DNA from 2 places in the Providencia xihuensis genome. Region 1 is predicted to be linked to the other one. Evidence: predicted binding sites of a transcription regulator. Region 1 holds the regulator's gene; the other holds the start of a gene.
The links. The regulator PhoB, encoded in region 1, activates phosphate uptake and scavenging genes when phosphate is short. The targets are predictions, from matches to a motif close to CTGTCATAAAACTGNCNNAT.

Region 1 (8,182 bases):
GATTTTACTATCACGGACACAACACCAGTTAGCTGTACCTATAGAGGCTATCAATTTATTTCTGCGCCACCGCCAAGCTCTGGTGGTGTTACTATCTGCCAAACCTTAAATATTTTAGAGGGTTATGACCTTAAAGAGATGGGTTTTAATTCTGCTGAGTATATTCATACCCTAACCGAGGCTATGCGCCACGCCTATATGGACCGAAATACGTTTCTTGGCGACCCTGAGTTTGTGGATAACCCAACCGAAAAATTGTTAAGCAAAGCCTACGCCGAAGAGCTGCGCAAAGAAATCAAGCCAAACCAAGCGACACCTTCAACACAAGTTCAGCCAGGTATGGGGCCTCATGAAAAGCCAGAAACAACGCATTACTCGGTTGTTGATGAAAAAGGAAATGCCGTTTCAACTACTTACACAATCAACGGTCGATTTGGCTCCGTGGTTATCCCTCCAGGAACAGGTTTCTTCCTTAATGATGAAATGGACGATTTCACCACAAAAGTTGGAGAGAAAAACCTTTATGGCTTAGTACAAGGTGAACGAAATTCTATCGCGCCGGGTAAACGTCCACTTTCATCAATGAGCCCAACTATTGTCACCAAAGACGGCAAAGTATTCTTAGTGCTTGGCTCACCGGGAGGCTCACGGATTATTTCTATCACCCTGCAAACTGCTTTGAATATCATTGACCACGGTATGCCACCACAAGAAGCCGTCAATGCACCGCGTATTCACCATCAATGGCTACCTGATGAGGTATATTACGAAGAGCGCGGTGTGTCGAAAGATAGCTTAGCCCTCCTCGATAAGATGGGCTATAAAATGGTTGAGCAAACACCTTGGGGCGCCGCTGAGCTAATCATGGTTGCTATCCCTGATGGTGCTGGCGTCAGTGCTAAGTCATCGGGTAATGACTCCGCCGTTTCTGGTAAAGTCCGCGAAGGCTTTATTTACGGCTCTAATGATGTTCGCCGACCAGCAGGTAGTGCGGTAGGCGTGGATTAATTCAGCGTAATAAAACCAAGCCCTGTACTATCATGGGCTTGGTTAAACCCGAATATTCCTTAACTCATCGATAATGCTAGGTTTTTTTTCAATAAGAAATAAAATTTTAAGTGCCATGCCCGATGGGAATCTACGCTTTTGCTCCCAACTACGGACTAAATCCACACTTGAGCCAATCGCCTCAGCAAACTCTTGTTGCTTCATTCCAGTATGTTTGCATCCGCTAGTGCGACTTATCGTGTCACCATATTCATAATTTTCTAACAAAAATGTCTGAAATAATTGAAACTCATCATCGTCCATCAATAACTTTCGCTCACGACTAAATACTGTCGTTTCAATAAGCTCTAAGTAGTTCATCTGCACCTCCTTGCGCATACACACCACTTCATTCGTACCGAGTACTAATTTCAACAAAAAAACTCTACATTTATTTGGTAAGTACATTTCAGTTTTGAAAACACTCAAAAAGAAAAAGGGAGCCAATCGGCTCCCTTTTATTTGATAATTCAGATAATTAAGCTTGCTTATGCTGCACTGATGGTGACACCACTTTGTCACAGACAATCGCGACAACTAAGACAACAAGCGTAGGTAATACCCAAACTAAATCTTGTTTATACAATGGCATCGCTGTCATCCACTCTGGGATATAGACTTTCAAATGTTCGGACGCTTTCACCGCACCAATTAAACCGACCACAAAGCTTACCAGCATCGTTGGGGCTATCACCACCGTTGGATTTTTCCACCATTTCAATGTAAAGCTCAGTAAGATCAAGACAATACAAGGTGGATAAATTGAAACCAGTACAGGTAATGAGAAGGCAATTAATTTACTCAAACCTAAGTTTGAGATGACCATAGAGAAAATACCTAAGATCAACACCAGCTTACGGTAAGAAATTGGCACGTAGCGGCTAAAGAACTCTGCACAAGCACAGGTCAAGCCAACCGCAGTCACCATACAAGCCACAAAAATCAATACCGCAAGGAAGAAGCTACCGTAGCCACCAAACGTGTATTGCACATAAGTATGTAGGATATCCGCACCATCTTCTGGATTTGGGATCAACGAGCCACTGTTTTCACCCAGTTTAAACAAGGATAAATACACCAGCGTCAACAGTACCCCAGCAATTAAGCCTGCCCACATGGTGTAGCGAGTGAGTAATGATGAGTTTTCGATACCCCTTGAACGCGCCGCATTCACGATAACAATCCCAAACACCATCGCCCCGAGGGTATCCATAGTGAGGTAACCGTTAATAAAGCCATTTGAAAAAGCCATATCACGGTAGTCTACCGTCGACGGAATTGGATCGCCCGCAGGCCACATCACCGCTGCAACACCCAAAATAGCCAATGCCAGCATTTTAACAGGCGCCAAAATGTGCCCTACGCTATCCAGCAGTTTCCCTGGATATAGCGAAATACCAATTACCAACACAAAATAAACCGCGCTATAGATAAACAGTAACATATCAGATTCGCCACCAAATAATGGTGCGATCCCGACTTTATACGATACTGTTGCGGTTCTTGGTGTGGCAAATAACGGGCCGACAGATAAATAAGCGACTACCGCTAGCAGTAAACCCGCTGTTTTCCCAACTGGCGAACTCAGGGCTTCAATTCCGCCCCCAACTTTCGCCAATGCAATAACTGTTAATACAGGTAGACCCACACCCGTGACTAAAAAGCCAAGTGCGGCGGTCCAAACTTGTTCCCCTGCCTGTAAGCCAACCATCGGAGGGAAAATAATATTTCCTGCCCCGACAAATAACGCAAAGGTCATAAAACCTAATGCGATGATATCTCTTGATGATAAACGATGAGCCATATTATGTTAATTTTTAGTAGCGAAAATAAAAAATTACGGATATGCACTTAGCAACCCTTTGAAATATATATAGCGAGATAGAATTCTGATAAACATACTGTTAACAATATAAAAAAGTATGCCTGCTTGCCTATGACAAAACGAAAAATCAAAAAACAGAAAAAATCGCCAATAACTGACAACAAGTAGAACTTTTATAGGGCAAAAAGGCAATAGCAAACCCGAAAACAAGAGGAAATAACTAAACTAATTTTCAGAACCAGTGATTCCTTTCAGTAAAATCACAATACTCGTTATATGATTTGTTCGAAAAATAATCAACTCATCATTTTGTCATTCATTTTTTTTACTAACTGGTAGGATATATAATATCAAAATCATTAATTGGCAGGATAATATAAAAAAATAATGTATTAACAAAATTAATTAATAGGTAAGCAAGCAGGATCCACTTTATTAACAAGTTGATTATATTAATAAAGTGGGATCATTTAGGATTTTTTCAATTTTTTATCATCAACGATTAGCACAGGTGGCAAAGTAAATGAGAACTCACTCCCTTTACCAACTTGGCTAGTGACCACCAGCTGGCTGCTATGGTGCTGAACGGCATGTTTCACAATAGCCAACCCAAGCCCTGTTCCACCACCACCTTGACGTGAACGTGCTTTATCCACACGGTAAAAACGCTCTGTCAAACGTGGAAGATGCTCTGACGGGATCCCTGGCCCATTATCCTTCACACTAAATTGAGCACCAAGACTGGTTTTACGCCAATCCACACGAATTTTTGTGCCTTCAGGCGTATGGTTAATAGCGTTATACACTAAGTTCGCCACAGCACTGCGCAGTTGCTCCTCATTGCCATGTACTCGCAGTGATTCATCGATATTAAACTCAAATTGCTGGCGGCCCTGGCTTAAACTTAACGCTTCTTGCTCAATCATTTTGAGGATTACTGGAATGTTTACCTGCTCATCAAGGTTGATTTGCGGTGCAATTTCGATACGAGATAACTGCAAAAGCTGTTTAACCAAATTATCCATTCTATGAGCTTGCTCTTGCATCACATTCAGCGCTTTTTTATTGACGGCTGGCATACCTTCCTGGTCATCCATTACCTCAAGATATCCCTGAATAACGGTAAGTGGAGTACGTAGTTCGTGGCTAACGTTAGCAAAAAAATCCCTACGCGCTTTCTCCAACCGACGTTTTTCAGTGACATCTCGCGCCACCATCAGTAGTTGCCCTTCGGTATAAGGCAAGATACGAAACTCAACAATTTCCCCACTATTCAGCTCAATGGTTAATGCTTGGTCGTAGCTTTTGATTGAAAAATAACGACTAAAATCAGGGTAGCGCAATAAATTGAAAATATGTTGGCCATTATCTTCTGGCCAGCGAAAGCCTAACAAAGCCTGAGCGTGGCGATTACACCAAAAAATATTGCCTTCAGTGGTCATCATCACAACGGCGTCGGGTAAGGATTCAGCGCCACTACGAAAACGTTTAATCAACTGCCCTAATTCGCGGCGACGTTTACGATTACGCTGCTGCATCTGGTATATACCGTAAAATATCGGCTCCCATCCTCCTCGCCCCTCGGGTGGTAACATACTTTTATCCAACCAAAGCCAATAAGATAGTTTTAGCAGGTTATATGCATGCCACACTAAGGCTGCCAGTAACGAAACCACCAACAGCCAAGGCAAATGCCCGATAAAAATGGACAAAATCAGCGCTGGCAAGATAAATAAAAACAGCCCCCAAACCAGCTGTTTAATCGATAAGCGTTCAAGCACGCATGTCTCTCCCTAGTTTGTCGTTAATAACGAACAGAGAAACGGTAACCCGTACCGCGTACTGTTTGCACCATTTTATCATGACCTTCAGTTTCTAGCGCTTTTCTTAAACGCCGAATGTGCACATCCACCGTTCTATCTTCGACGTAAACATTCGCGCCCCACACATAATTCAAGAGCTGCTCACGGCTGTATACACGCTCAGGGTGAGTCATAAAGAAATGCAGAAGCTTATATTCCGTTGGCCCCATATCAATCGGGGTGTCATTACTCGTCACACGGTGGGAGGTTGGGTCTAACGTTAACCCATTCATTTCGATGATATCTTCTGTCGACATCGGAGAGATCCGACGGAGAATAGCTTTAACGCGAGCAATTAACTCTTTCGGGGAAAACGGCTTAATCAAATAATCATCAGCGCCGACTTCAAGCCCTTTCACACGATCTTCTTCTTCCCCGCGTGCTGTTAACATCATCACGGGAACATCACGCGTCGCGCTATCGCGCTTCATATGTTTAATCACTTGGAGACCTGAACCACCAGGGATCATCCAATCCAATAAAACCAAATCAGGGAGAGGATCAACTAACTGTGCAATTGCGCTGTCATAATCATCAGCTTCAATTGGCTGAAAACCATTCTGTTCTAATACAAAACAAACCATTTCTCGGATGGGCGCTTCATCTTCAACCACTAGAATGCGTCTTGCCATGATTGTTCCTGTAAATAAGAAGACATTGTTAATGTGAACGCATTATGCGTCACTTTTATGACAGAATTATGAATGTCTATTCGCAAATCAAATATTTCTCCTTATATTAGCGGGTAAATGTCATCTAAGTGAAATAATTCCGCCATAACACGAGAAAAACACGAGGTTTTGATAGGATCAGGTATACTGGATAGCAGTAATTTATGCCCTTTATCAAAGACAGGAACGGATGGCTCATGCGCATTATTCATACCTCTGACTGGCATCTTGGCCAATACTTTTTTACCAAAAGCCGTGCGCCTGAGCACCAACACTTTTTAGATTGGTTAGTAAACCAAGTCGAAATTCATCACGTTGATGCCGTTATCGTAGCAGGGGACATTTTTGATACAGGGTCACCACCTAGTTATGCCCGCGAGTTATATAATAAATTTATTGTGGACTTGCAAAAAACGGGGTGCCAGTTGGTTATTTTGAGCGGTAACCACGATTCCGTCTCCGTTCTGAATGAATCGAGCGCATTATTAAGCTACCTCAATACCCAAGTGGTCACCTCTGGCAGTGAACCGAATGTTATTACTCTACACAATAAACAATCGCAACCCATTGGCCTCGTGTGTGCCATTCCTTTTTTACGCCCTCGGGATATTCAATTGAGTGTTGCAGGGCAAAGTATTGAAGAAAAACAGCTTTCGCTACAAACCGCTATTCATGACCATTACCTAGCCAGCTACCAATTTGCCCTCGAACAACGCGCAATGCTCGGCGTGGATATTCCAATTATTGCTACGGGGCATTTAACTGTCATTGGCGCGGAATTAACCGATTCCGTGCGTGATATTTATATTGGCACATTAGAAGCCTTCCCTTCAGGGGCGTTCCCCCCTGCGGATTATATTGCTCTTGGCCATATTCATCGCCCTCAAGTGATTGGTGGAAAACAACATATTCGCTATTGCGGATCCCCTATTGCCCTCAGTTTTGATGAAACCGCCCAACAAAAAAGTGTCTGTTTAGTTGAATTCACAGGCAGCGAATTAACCGAAATCACCCCGTTAGCGATCCCTATTTTTCAGCCCTTACAGACGATTAAAGGCTCATTAAAAGAAATAGAACAACAACTTAGCGTATGGCAAGATTACCAAGGTGAGAATGCAGTTTGGTTGGATATTGAGGTGGCCTCTCAAGATTATCTCGCGGATATTCAACAACGCATCGAAGCACTCACACAAAACCTTCCCGTTGAAGTCGTGTTACTGCGCCGTGCGAGAAAGCAAAAACAAGGGCAAAACCTTGCGTTGGCCAATGAAACCCTGAATGAACTTACAGTAGAAGAGGTTTTCTTACGCCGCCTTAGCGAAGAAACGCTAGAAGACCCTGAACGTGAACAGCGTCTAACCCAACTTTTCCAACAATCCTACGACGCATTACGCCAAGAGCAAGGGTAATTGATATGAAAATCTTAAGCTTACGCCTCAAAAATATTAATTCTCTCAAAGGTGAATGGAAAATCGACTTTACGCAAGAGCCGTTTGCCAGCCAGGGGCTATTTGCCATCACAGGCGCAACGGGTGCGGGGAAAACCACCTTATTGGATGCCATCTGCTTAGCGCTATATCATCGGACACCACGATTAGATTCAATTTCCGCAAGCCAAAACGAACTGATGACCCGCCACACCGGGGACTGCCTTTCAGAAGTGGAATTTGAAGTCAAAGGTGCGGCCTATCGCGCATTTTGGAGCCAACGCCGCGCAGGTAATAAACCAGATGGCAACTTGCAACCACCGAAAGCGGAACTTGCCCAAGTGGCTGATGGCAAAATCATTACCGTTAAGGTATCTGAAATTCGCGACCAAATAACCAAAATTACAGGGTTAGATTTTGGCCGCTTTACAAAATCCATCTTGCTATCGCAAGGGGACTTTGCCGCTTTCTTAAACGCTTCCGAAAAAGAACGCGCTGACCTACTTGAAGAAATTACAGGCACAGAAATTTATAGCCAAATCTCCAAATATATTTTTAACCAACACAAGCAAGCAAAAACAGATTTAGATCTCTTAAAAGCCAGAGCGCAAAGTATTAATTTACTTACGGAATCAGAACACCAAGAGCTGCTAGAACAGCAAAATACGTTACTGAAACACGAAACTGAAATAAAGCAAAAGCGTGCACAGCATCAACAGGAACTTAATTGGTGGCAACAACACAACCAGCTCACTGTGAGATTACAATCACTTGATAATGAACTAAAAAATGCCCAACTTGAATACCAAACGGCGCAACCACAACTGAAGAAACTATCGAATGGCGAACCTGCGGAGTCGCTACGCCCTCTTTGGCAAAATATTGAAAGTCTACAGAGGCAACTCACTGAATACACAGAACAACAACAGCAGTTACAACTCAATCTGGAAAAACAACAGGCCGAACGAACGCCGCTACAAGCCACACTCATTCAATCTCAGGATGAACACCGCAAACATATTGATTTTGTAAAACAACAAAACCAAATGATTGATGAAACAGTTCGCCCTCTCGATAACCAAATTTTGCAGTTAACGCAGCAACAACACGAATTAAAACAACAAATAGCTGAAAAAAAGGTAACTTTTGAACAAAAACAACAGTGGATAAATGAGACACAAGGCCAGATTCAACAGGCAACCCATCAACTTAACGAGTTGAACATATTTCTAAATGAAAAACAAAAAGATGCAGATATCAACGCGCAAATAGGCAGTTGGAAACAGCAAGGGCGTTTTATTTTTGAATTAGGAGATCAGCTCAATACCTTATTACAGAAACAAAAGAAAC
Region 2 (8,182 bases), 530 kb from region 1:
CGGACAATGCCTTCGTACTCTTGGTCAACTTTTTCATCTTCGCGGTAAATACGAATCGCCTCTTCGAGATCCATTCGCGCAAACGCATCTAGCACATCATGCAACATTTGCACTGTGTGGCGGCCTAGCGATTCTAAACTCACGAGAAGCGGCTGATGTTGCTGCGAAAATTTCTCCAATGCGGTTTGGCAGATTTTATCGGCAACGTCGCCGATCCTTTCCAACTCCGCAATCGTTTTTGAAATTGACATAATCAGTCGCAAGTCACTCGCCGTTGGCTGGCGCTTGGCAATAATTTTGACGCACTCTTCATCAATGGCCACTTCCATCATATTGACTTTGTGGTCATTTTCGATAACTTCGCGCGCTAGGGCTTCATCCTGGTTATGCATTGCCGTAATGGCTTTGGTGAGCTGTTCTTCGACCAGCCCTCCCATTGTCATTAATTCAGTATGGATATGTTCCAGTTCCGCATTGAACTGCCCAGATATATGTTTATTGTGATTCAGCGTATCCATCGTCGGCTCCATATCAACCGTAGCGGCCAGTAATATAATCTTCAGTTTGTTTCATTTCTGGGGTGGTGAACATCTTATCGGTATGATTAAACTCAATCAGTTCACCTAAATACATAAATGCTGTGTAATCAGAACAACGTGCCGCTTGTTGCATGTTGTGGGTAACAATCACGACCGTATACTCTGATTTTAACTCACTGATTAACTCTTCAATACGCCCTGTGGAAATAGGATCCAATGCTGAACAAGGCTCATCCAGCAATAACACTTCTGGGCGAATTGCAATACCTCGCGCAATACACAGACGTTGTTGCTGCCCACCCGACAAGCTGTAACCACTTTGGTGCAATTTGTCTTTGGTTTCATTCCACAGCGCTGCTTTGGTAAGTGCCCACTGCACGCGCTCATCCATTTCCACGCGAGATAGCTTTTCAAATAAACGCACACCAAATGCAATGTTGTCATAGATGGACATTGGGAATGGCGTTGGTTTCTGGAACACCATCCCCACTTTTGCACGTAATAATGCGATATCTTGTTTGTCCGTCAGGATATTTTGACCATCCAGTAAAATTTCACCTTCAGCGCGTTGTTCACCGTACAGTTCATACATTTTATTAAACGTACGCAATAACGTCGATTTACCACAACCTGATGGGCCGATAAACGCTGTTACTTTATTTTTTTCAATGTCTAAAGAGATATTTTTCAGTGCGTGAAACTTGCCATAAAAGAAGTTGAGGTCACGGACTTTAATTTTACTGTTTGCAATTTCATTTGCATTAATCATGGTTACTTTCTCTCTAAATCTTTATTTATCTGGGCGCTTAGTGTTTTTTCTGTGCAAACACAACGCGGGCAATGATGTTAATCAGCAGGACACACAGGGTAATTAACAGCACCCCAGCCCATGCGAGCTCTTGCCATTCGGAGAATGGGCTCATTGCGAATTTGAAAATCGTTACAGGTAAGTTAGCAATGGGTTCGCTCATATCTGTACTCCAGAACTGGTTCGACAGTGAAGTAAACAGGAGCGGTGCGGTTTCTCCCGCAATACGCGCAATTGCCAGTAAGATCCCTGTAATAATCCCAGATACAGATGCCTTTAATGTAATGGATAAAATCATTTTCCATTTCGGCGTTCCAAGAGCATAAGCCGCTTCACGCAAGCTATCTGGTACCAGTTTCAGCATGTTTTCAGTGGTACGAATAACAATAGGGATTTGCAGCAATGCCAGCGCAATCACCCCTGCCCATCCAGAGAAGTGCTGCATTTGCGCAACCACGATGGTATACACAAACAGACCAACAACAATAGATGGTGCTGATAACAGAATGTCATTAATAAAGCGGGTCACAGATGCTAGCCATGATTTACGACCGTATTCTGCCAAGTAAATCCCCGCTAAAATCCCTAAAGGTGTTCCAATCACGGTAGCCCACAGGATTAATAAACCACTTCCGACGATCGCATTCGCTAAACCACCACCTTCTGTATTTGGTGGTGGCGTCATCTCGGTAAACAGGTTAAGGGACATACCGTCAATCCCTTTGGTCACCGTCGAAAATAAAATCCACACTAACCAGAACAGCCCGAATGCCATGGTCAACATTGAGACAAGCAGTGCCATTCTGTTAACTTGGCGGCGCCATGCTTGACGGCGTGCGCGTTCTTTCTCATTGACGATAAAAGGTTGATATTCCGACATATTAACGCCCCTCATTCTTCGCAAGACGCATTACCATCAACTTGGAAATCGCCAACACAATAAACGTGATAACAAACAGGATAAGCCCAAGTTCCATCAGCGCTGAGGTATGTAAGCCACTTTCTGCTTCCGCAAATTCATTCGCTAGTGCGGAAGTAATACTGTTTCCTGGCATGAAGAGGGATGCACTATCGAGCTGGTAGGTATTACCAATCACGAAGGTTACCGCCATGGTTTCACCCAATGCACGGCCTAACCCTAACATCACCCCGCCTATTACCCCGTTACGGGTATACGGCAATACGATGTTCCAAATCACTTCCCAAGTGGTACAGCCAATCCCGTAGGCTGACTCTTTCATCATCACAGGGGTTTGTTCAAACACATCACGCATAACAGACGCAATGTATGGAATAATCATAATCGCGAGGATAATCCCCGCCGCTAAAATACCTATCCCGAATGCAGGGCCTGAAAATAATTCACCGACAATTGGAATACTCGACATCACGTTGCCAACTGGCTCTTGGAAATATTCTGCAAATAGTGGTGCGAAAACGAATAAGCCCCACATCCCGTAAACGATACTGGGAATGGCGGCAAGCAATTCAATAGCAATCCCTAATGGACGTTTTAGCCAGTTTGGCGCAAGCTCCGTTAAGAACAACGCGATACCGAAACTGACGGGGACGGCGATAATCAGGGCGATTAACGAGGTTACAATGGTGCCATAGATTGGCACAAGGGCACCGAACTGTTCTGCAGGCGCATCCCACTCTTTGGTCCATAAAAACGAAAACCCAAACTTCTGCATACTTGGCCAAGACGCAAAAATAAGGGAAATAATGATGCCACCTAGCATTAACAAAGTGATTAGCGCGGCAATCTTTACCAGTGCACCAAAAATTACATCACCTGATTTGCTGGGAGCTCTAAATGCCGTTGTTTTTTCGGCCATGCGCTTTGTTCTCTTTCCATTCCTACTTGTACTGTAGGATTGTGTTACAACAATGAGCGGGTAAGCCCTGTTCCTCAGTACTTACCCGCCATTTCCAACCCGAGGTGCATTAGAACAATGCTTTACCTTGGCTATCTTTAATTTCTGTTTTCCATGCTGCACGAACAGCTGTTACAACCTCTTGAGGTAAAACGGCGTAATCCAGCGCTTCTGCTTGTTTACCGCCTTTATCGTACGCCCAGTTGTAGAAGTCGAGAACGGCTTTGCCTTTTTCAGCATTGGCTTGTTCTTTGTGTACTAAGATGAACGTTGTTGACGTGATTGGCCATGCGTTTGCACCATCACGATTAGTCAGGTCTTGAGCAAACGACTTCGACCAGTCAACTTTTTTCGCTGCTGCGCTGAAACTTTCGCCTGTTGGTGATACCGCTTCGCCATCCGCAGAAACTAACTTAGTATACGCAAGATTATTTTGTTTTGCGTAAGCATATTCCACATAGCCGATAGAGCCTGGCAGACGTTGTACGAATGCGGCAACACCATCGTTACCTTTACCGCCTACGCTGTTTTTCGGCCAGTTAACGGTTGAGCCCGCACCAATTTCATCTTTCCAATTCGCACTTACTTTTGCTAAGTAGCTGGTGAAAACAAATGTAGTACCTGAACCATCAGAACGTCTAACCACCGCAATAGCTTGGTCTGGTAAGCTCACTTTCGGATTTAATTTTGCAATAGCTGGGTCATTCCATTTGGTGATTTTACCTAAATAGATATCACCTAATGTGTTGCCATCTAAAGTCAGTTGACCTGATTCGATGCCTTTTACGTTAACCGCCAACACCACACCACCAATAACGGTAGGGAATTGGAACAAACCATCTTCTTTTAGTTTTTCATCAGTCAATGGCGCATCAGACGCACCGAAATCAACTGTTTTTGCATTAATCTGTTTTACACCACCAGAAGAGCCAATCCCCTGATAGTTCACTTTATTACCTGTTTCTTTCTGATAAGAGTCTGCCCACTTCGCATAAACAGGAGCAGGGAAGGTCGCGCCAGCTCCGGTCAGGCTGGTAGCAGCAAAAGAAGACATTGCAGTCAGAGACAAAGTTGCTGCCATTACGCTTGCTAAGGTGGTACGCGTCATTTTCATAATCCCTCCGGGGATGTATAGAAACAATCAAGTATAAAATTGTTGGGTGTATGTCACGGTAGGAAAAATAGGACAATTTAGTTACGACAACATGTCGTTTTTATGACAGTTTTATGACAATTGACTGTATTCACACCTAGCTTAGGAAAAAAACAAAAAGGAATATATTTAATCTCAAATAAAATCAATAAGTAAGAAAAAAAGCATCCATAATAACGAAATGATGTATTGTCATAAAAAAGTCTTAAATTATTTTATCTATAAAAAAATAAACCCGCATTCGCGAGTTTATCGAAAGAAAAAACAAAATAACATTACGATAGCTTAATCCCTGTTTTACGTAGCATTGGATTAGCGACTCTAGCAATCAGCTCAGCTTTCATACTTTCTTTTTTTGCTTCTAGATCTTTTTTCGACTGTCTTTCATGTTCAATATATTTGTTAATAGCAGGAGAACAAGTTGATTCTAAAGAAGGTTTTTTAGGACTAATATCGTCTTCCATTTTCGCTTTTGCCTGTAATTTCCTAAATAGTGAACTTTCTTCAAGACTAGCAGCAGAAAAAACTCCTACTTTTTGATTCTTTTTAATAACTGAATTTTTCAATTTTAGCACTGCTGCTTCACTTTCAGTCAGTTCCTTTGCGGCATATTCTGGCTTATTGCATTCCTTTCCCGCATCCTTAAACCTTTGCAATTTTGCCATTTCTTCAAATAAACCTGAGGCGACTTTATCTGTCAACTGTCGATTTAATACCGTATGCTTTGCCTCTGTCCTAACTGACACTTCATGTTTAGGTAATTCAGTTGTTGGTAATCGTTGTACTGGAAGAGTATCAGGCATTGGTGGTGGTGGTGGTACTGGCTGAGATATCGACATTGGTAAAGCGGTGGATAGCTTTGGTTCAGCTTGTTTTTCTGATGGTTGTACAGCAACTTTTGTAATCGAGTTGCCAACTACCGGTTCCTTCAGTGTTATTTTCTTTTCCTTTTGTAAAACATTTGTAATATTCGTATTCATTACATTTTTCATCTGCCCCGAAACACTCCCTTTATTTTTATTAAACAAAAAATTTGAGCATGTTTTTAAGCTTTTGGATAAAGTATGAATGATTTTAGTTGCACTAATATGAACTGACATAATATTTACCATAATGATTTTATTTGCACTGATTATCCAAGCAAGGTACCTATTGCGTCTTTTATATAACGATTCTAGCATTGATAAATGAACAGATAAGAAGGAAATTTATTAAGCGGGTGGTATTAAGAATCCAGCACCGAGCAGCTGGACGCAACCGTGCAGATATGAAAATTCAGGGAAAGGCCCAAAACAATTTGAGCCCAATTAATGGCATTATTTTAGAAAGATAGATCTAAATAGTGCAAGTTGTAGGCATATCAGTCTTCTTTCTCTTTAAGAGGAAGTAAAGCCCGTATTGCAAACCCGCCGCGCTCACTTTTGTGGATCTCAATGCTCCCTTCATGGGCGTCCACTATACGGCGTATAATCGCTAGCCCCAAGCCTGTCCCTGTATTACTTCGTGCTTTTTCGCCTTGCACGAACGGTTGGAATAAGCGGTGGATATCTTCGTCTTTGATACCCGCGCCGTCATCTTCCACTTGGAACCAGACAAAATCTTCGTTTTTTCCACTGCTGACTTTGATCCAGCCATTTCCATAGCGGTACGCATTTACAATCATATTAGTGATTGCACGTTTGATGGCCAACGGGTTACCGTTCACAATCATGGATCCAGGTTCTAACGCTGTTTCGATTTCGCCAACCACACTGCTTTCTGAATTGACTGCTTCCATCAGAATCGCGTTGAGATCGCAGAATTCCATATCCATCTCTTGACCTGTTTTCAGGTAAGACATGAATTGACCAATAATCGCATCACACTCTTCAATATCTTTGTTGATAGACTCTGCCAGATAGCTGTCTTCTGGGCTCATCATTTCTGTCGCTAAGCGGATACGAGTTAATGGTGTTCTTAAGTCATGGCTAACCCCTGCCATCAAGACAGTTCGGTCATTTTCAAGGGTTTTAATCCCAGCAGCCATGTGGTTAAAAGACCGAATTGCTGCCCTAACTTCCGTTGCCCCCTTTTCTTGCATCGGGGGCAATACAAAGCCCTTTCCGACCTCCCCTGCATGGTACTCCAATTCAAGTAATGGCTTGTTTTGGTAGCGAATATACAGCCATACCCCTGCAAAGATCGTGAGGAAAATGGTTAAGGTATACCTGAAAACAAGGGAAAACTGGTTTTGACCAATTTCAGTCAGAGGTACTCGCACCCAAATATCTGGGGCGAGATAAGACGTTAACCACAAAATCGGATACTCACGGCCAAGCTCAAGATGAACATTTGCCTTACCGCCTAAGTATTGCGACATGTGTTCGCTCAGAAAATCATACTCTTTAGCCCAATTCAGCCCTTCCTCCATGGCAGCAGAATGGGCATAGAACGTAATACCTAATTCATTGTAGATTTTCTTACGCAAAGCGGGGGAAACCCGCACTGAGGTCCCATCTTGTAGAACCATTTTCTCGGTCATCAATGTTCTAACTTCGTACGCAAGGACTTTATTGAATTGTTGTAAGCTAGGCATCACAACAAAATTCAATACCACCATATAGCTGGTCACTAAGCTCGCGAACAGCAGCGCAACAAATAAAAACAACGAACGAGAAAATGTACTACGTCGTGAGAACCTCAGTCGCTTCATGCTTTACTTCCATCCGGAACAAACACATAGCCCAAGCCCCAAACCGTTTGAATATAGCGTGGGTGCGCCGGGTCTTCTTCAACCATGCGGCGCAGACGCGAAATTTGAACGTCAATTGAACGTTCCATCGCACTGTACTCGCGGCCTCTTGCTAGGCTCATGAGCTTGTCACGAGATAGCGGCTCCCTTGGATAAGAAACCAACACTTTTAATACCGCAAACTCGCCACTGGTCAGTGGCATATTTTCATCACCTTGGAACATTTCACGCGTTCCAAGATTTAGCTTAAATTTACCAAAGGTAATGACTGCGTCATCCTGAGATGGCGCACCTGGCAATTCATTTGCTTGGCGGCGTAATACGGCGCGAATACGAGCCAGCAGCTCACGTGGGTTGAACGGTTTAGGAATATAGTCATCCGCCCCGATTTCTAAACCAACAATACGGTCAACTTCTTCACCCTTTGCCGTAACCATAATGATCGGGATTGGGTTATTTTGGCTACGTAAACGACGGCAGATTGATAGGCCATCTTCACCTGGAAGCATTAAATCTAACACGATCAGATGAATAGATTCCCTCGTCAGGATCCTGTCCATTTGTTCGGCGTTTGCAGCACTCCTGACCTGAAAGCCTTGTTCAGTGAGGTAACGCTCCAGCAGTGCACGTAAACGCATATCATCATCGACGACAAGAACTTTATAACTTTCCTGCATTTTGTAGCCCTCAAGATGTGCATCTTTCAAATTATTGTTCTAAAAGTAAACAAAAACACGTTTAATGTTCACTAATTTACCATTAACCATAGATTTAATGAATCATTTTACACTTCAGGCGGTTAGTGGTTTATAGCTTATTTCTAAAACAAAATAGGTGACATCCCCACCAGGCGTGTTCACCGTAATTTCATCATCAACCTGCTTACCAATCAGAGCGCGTGCAACAGGAGAGTCAATTGAAATCCATTGTTTTGCAGGATTAAACTCATCCGCGCCAACTATGCGGAATATTCTGATATTTTCATTATCATCTTCAAGTTTAACCCATGCACCAAAAAAGACACGGCCTTCTTGGCGAGGATCTGGCTCGATAATCCTGAGTTGATCCAATCTT

Region 2: pstS (phosphate ABC transporter substrate-binding protein PstS) is a predicted target of PhoB. The motif match lies at 4,439-4,458, and genes of this name have one in related genera.

The regions. Positions count from the first base shown of each region.
Region 1 covers NZ_CP169565.1:782,093-790,274, reverse strand. Annotated here, with positions in the region: gene ggt (gamma-glutamyltransferase) at 1-1,008, shown strand, start outside; gene ACE2AL_RS03365 (DNA-binding transcriptional regulator) at 1,051-1,368, opposite strand; gene brnQ (branched-chain amino acid transport system II carrier protein) at 1,526-2,851, opposite strand; gene phoR (phosphate regulon sensor histidine kinase PhoR) at 3,343-4,653, opposite strand; gene phoB (phosphate regulon transcriptional regulator PhoB) at 4,677-5,366, opposite strand; gene sbcD (exonuclease subunit SbcD) at 5,603-6,814, shown strand; gene ACE2AL_RS03340 (AAA family ATPase) at 6,820-8,182, shown strand, end outside.
Region 2 covers NZ_CP169565.1:250,985-259,166, reverse strand. Annotated here, with positions in the region: gene phoU (phosphate signaling complex protein PhoU) at 1-518, opposite strand, end outside; gene pstB (phosphate ABC transporter ATP-binding protein PstB) at 532-1,308, opposite strand; gene pstA (phosphate ABC transporter permease PstA) at 1,346-2,227, opposite strand; gene pstC (phosphate ABC transporter permease PstC) at 2,229-3,185, opposite strand; gene pstS (phosphate ABC transporter substrate-binding protein PstS) at 3,295-4,338, opposite strand; gene ACE2AL_RS01125 (hypothetical protein) at 4,653-5,477, opposite strand; gene envZ (two-component system sensor histidine kinase EnvZ) at 5,738-7,069, opposite strand; gene ompR (two-component system response regulator OmpR) at 7,066-7,785, opposite strand; gene greB (transcription elongation factor GreB) at 7,900-8,182, opposite strand, start outside.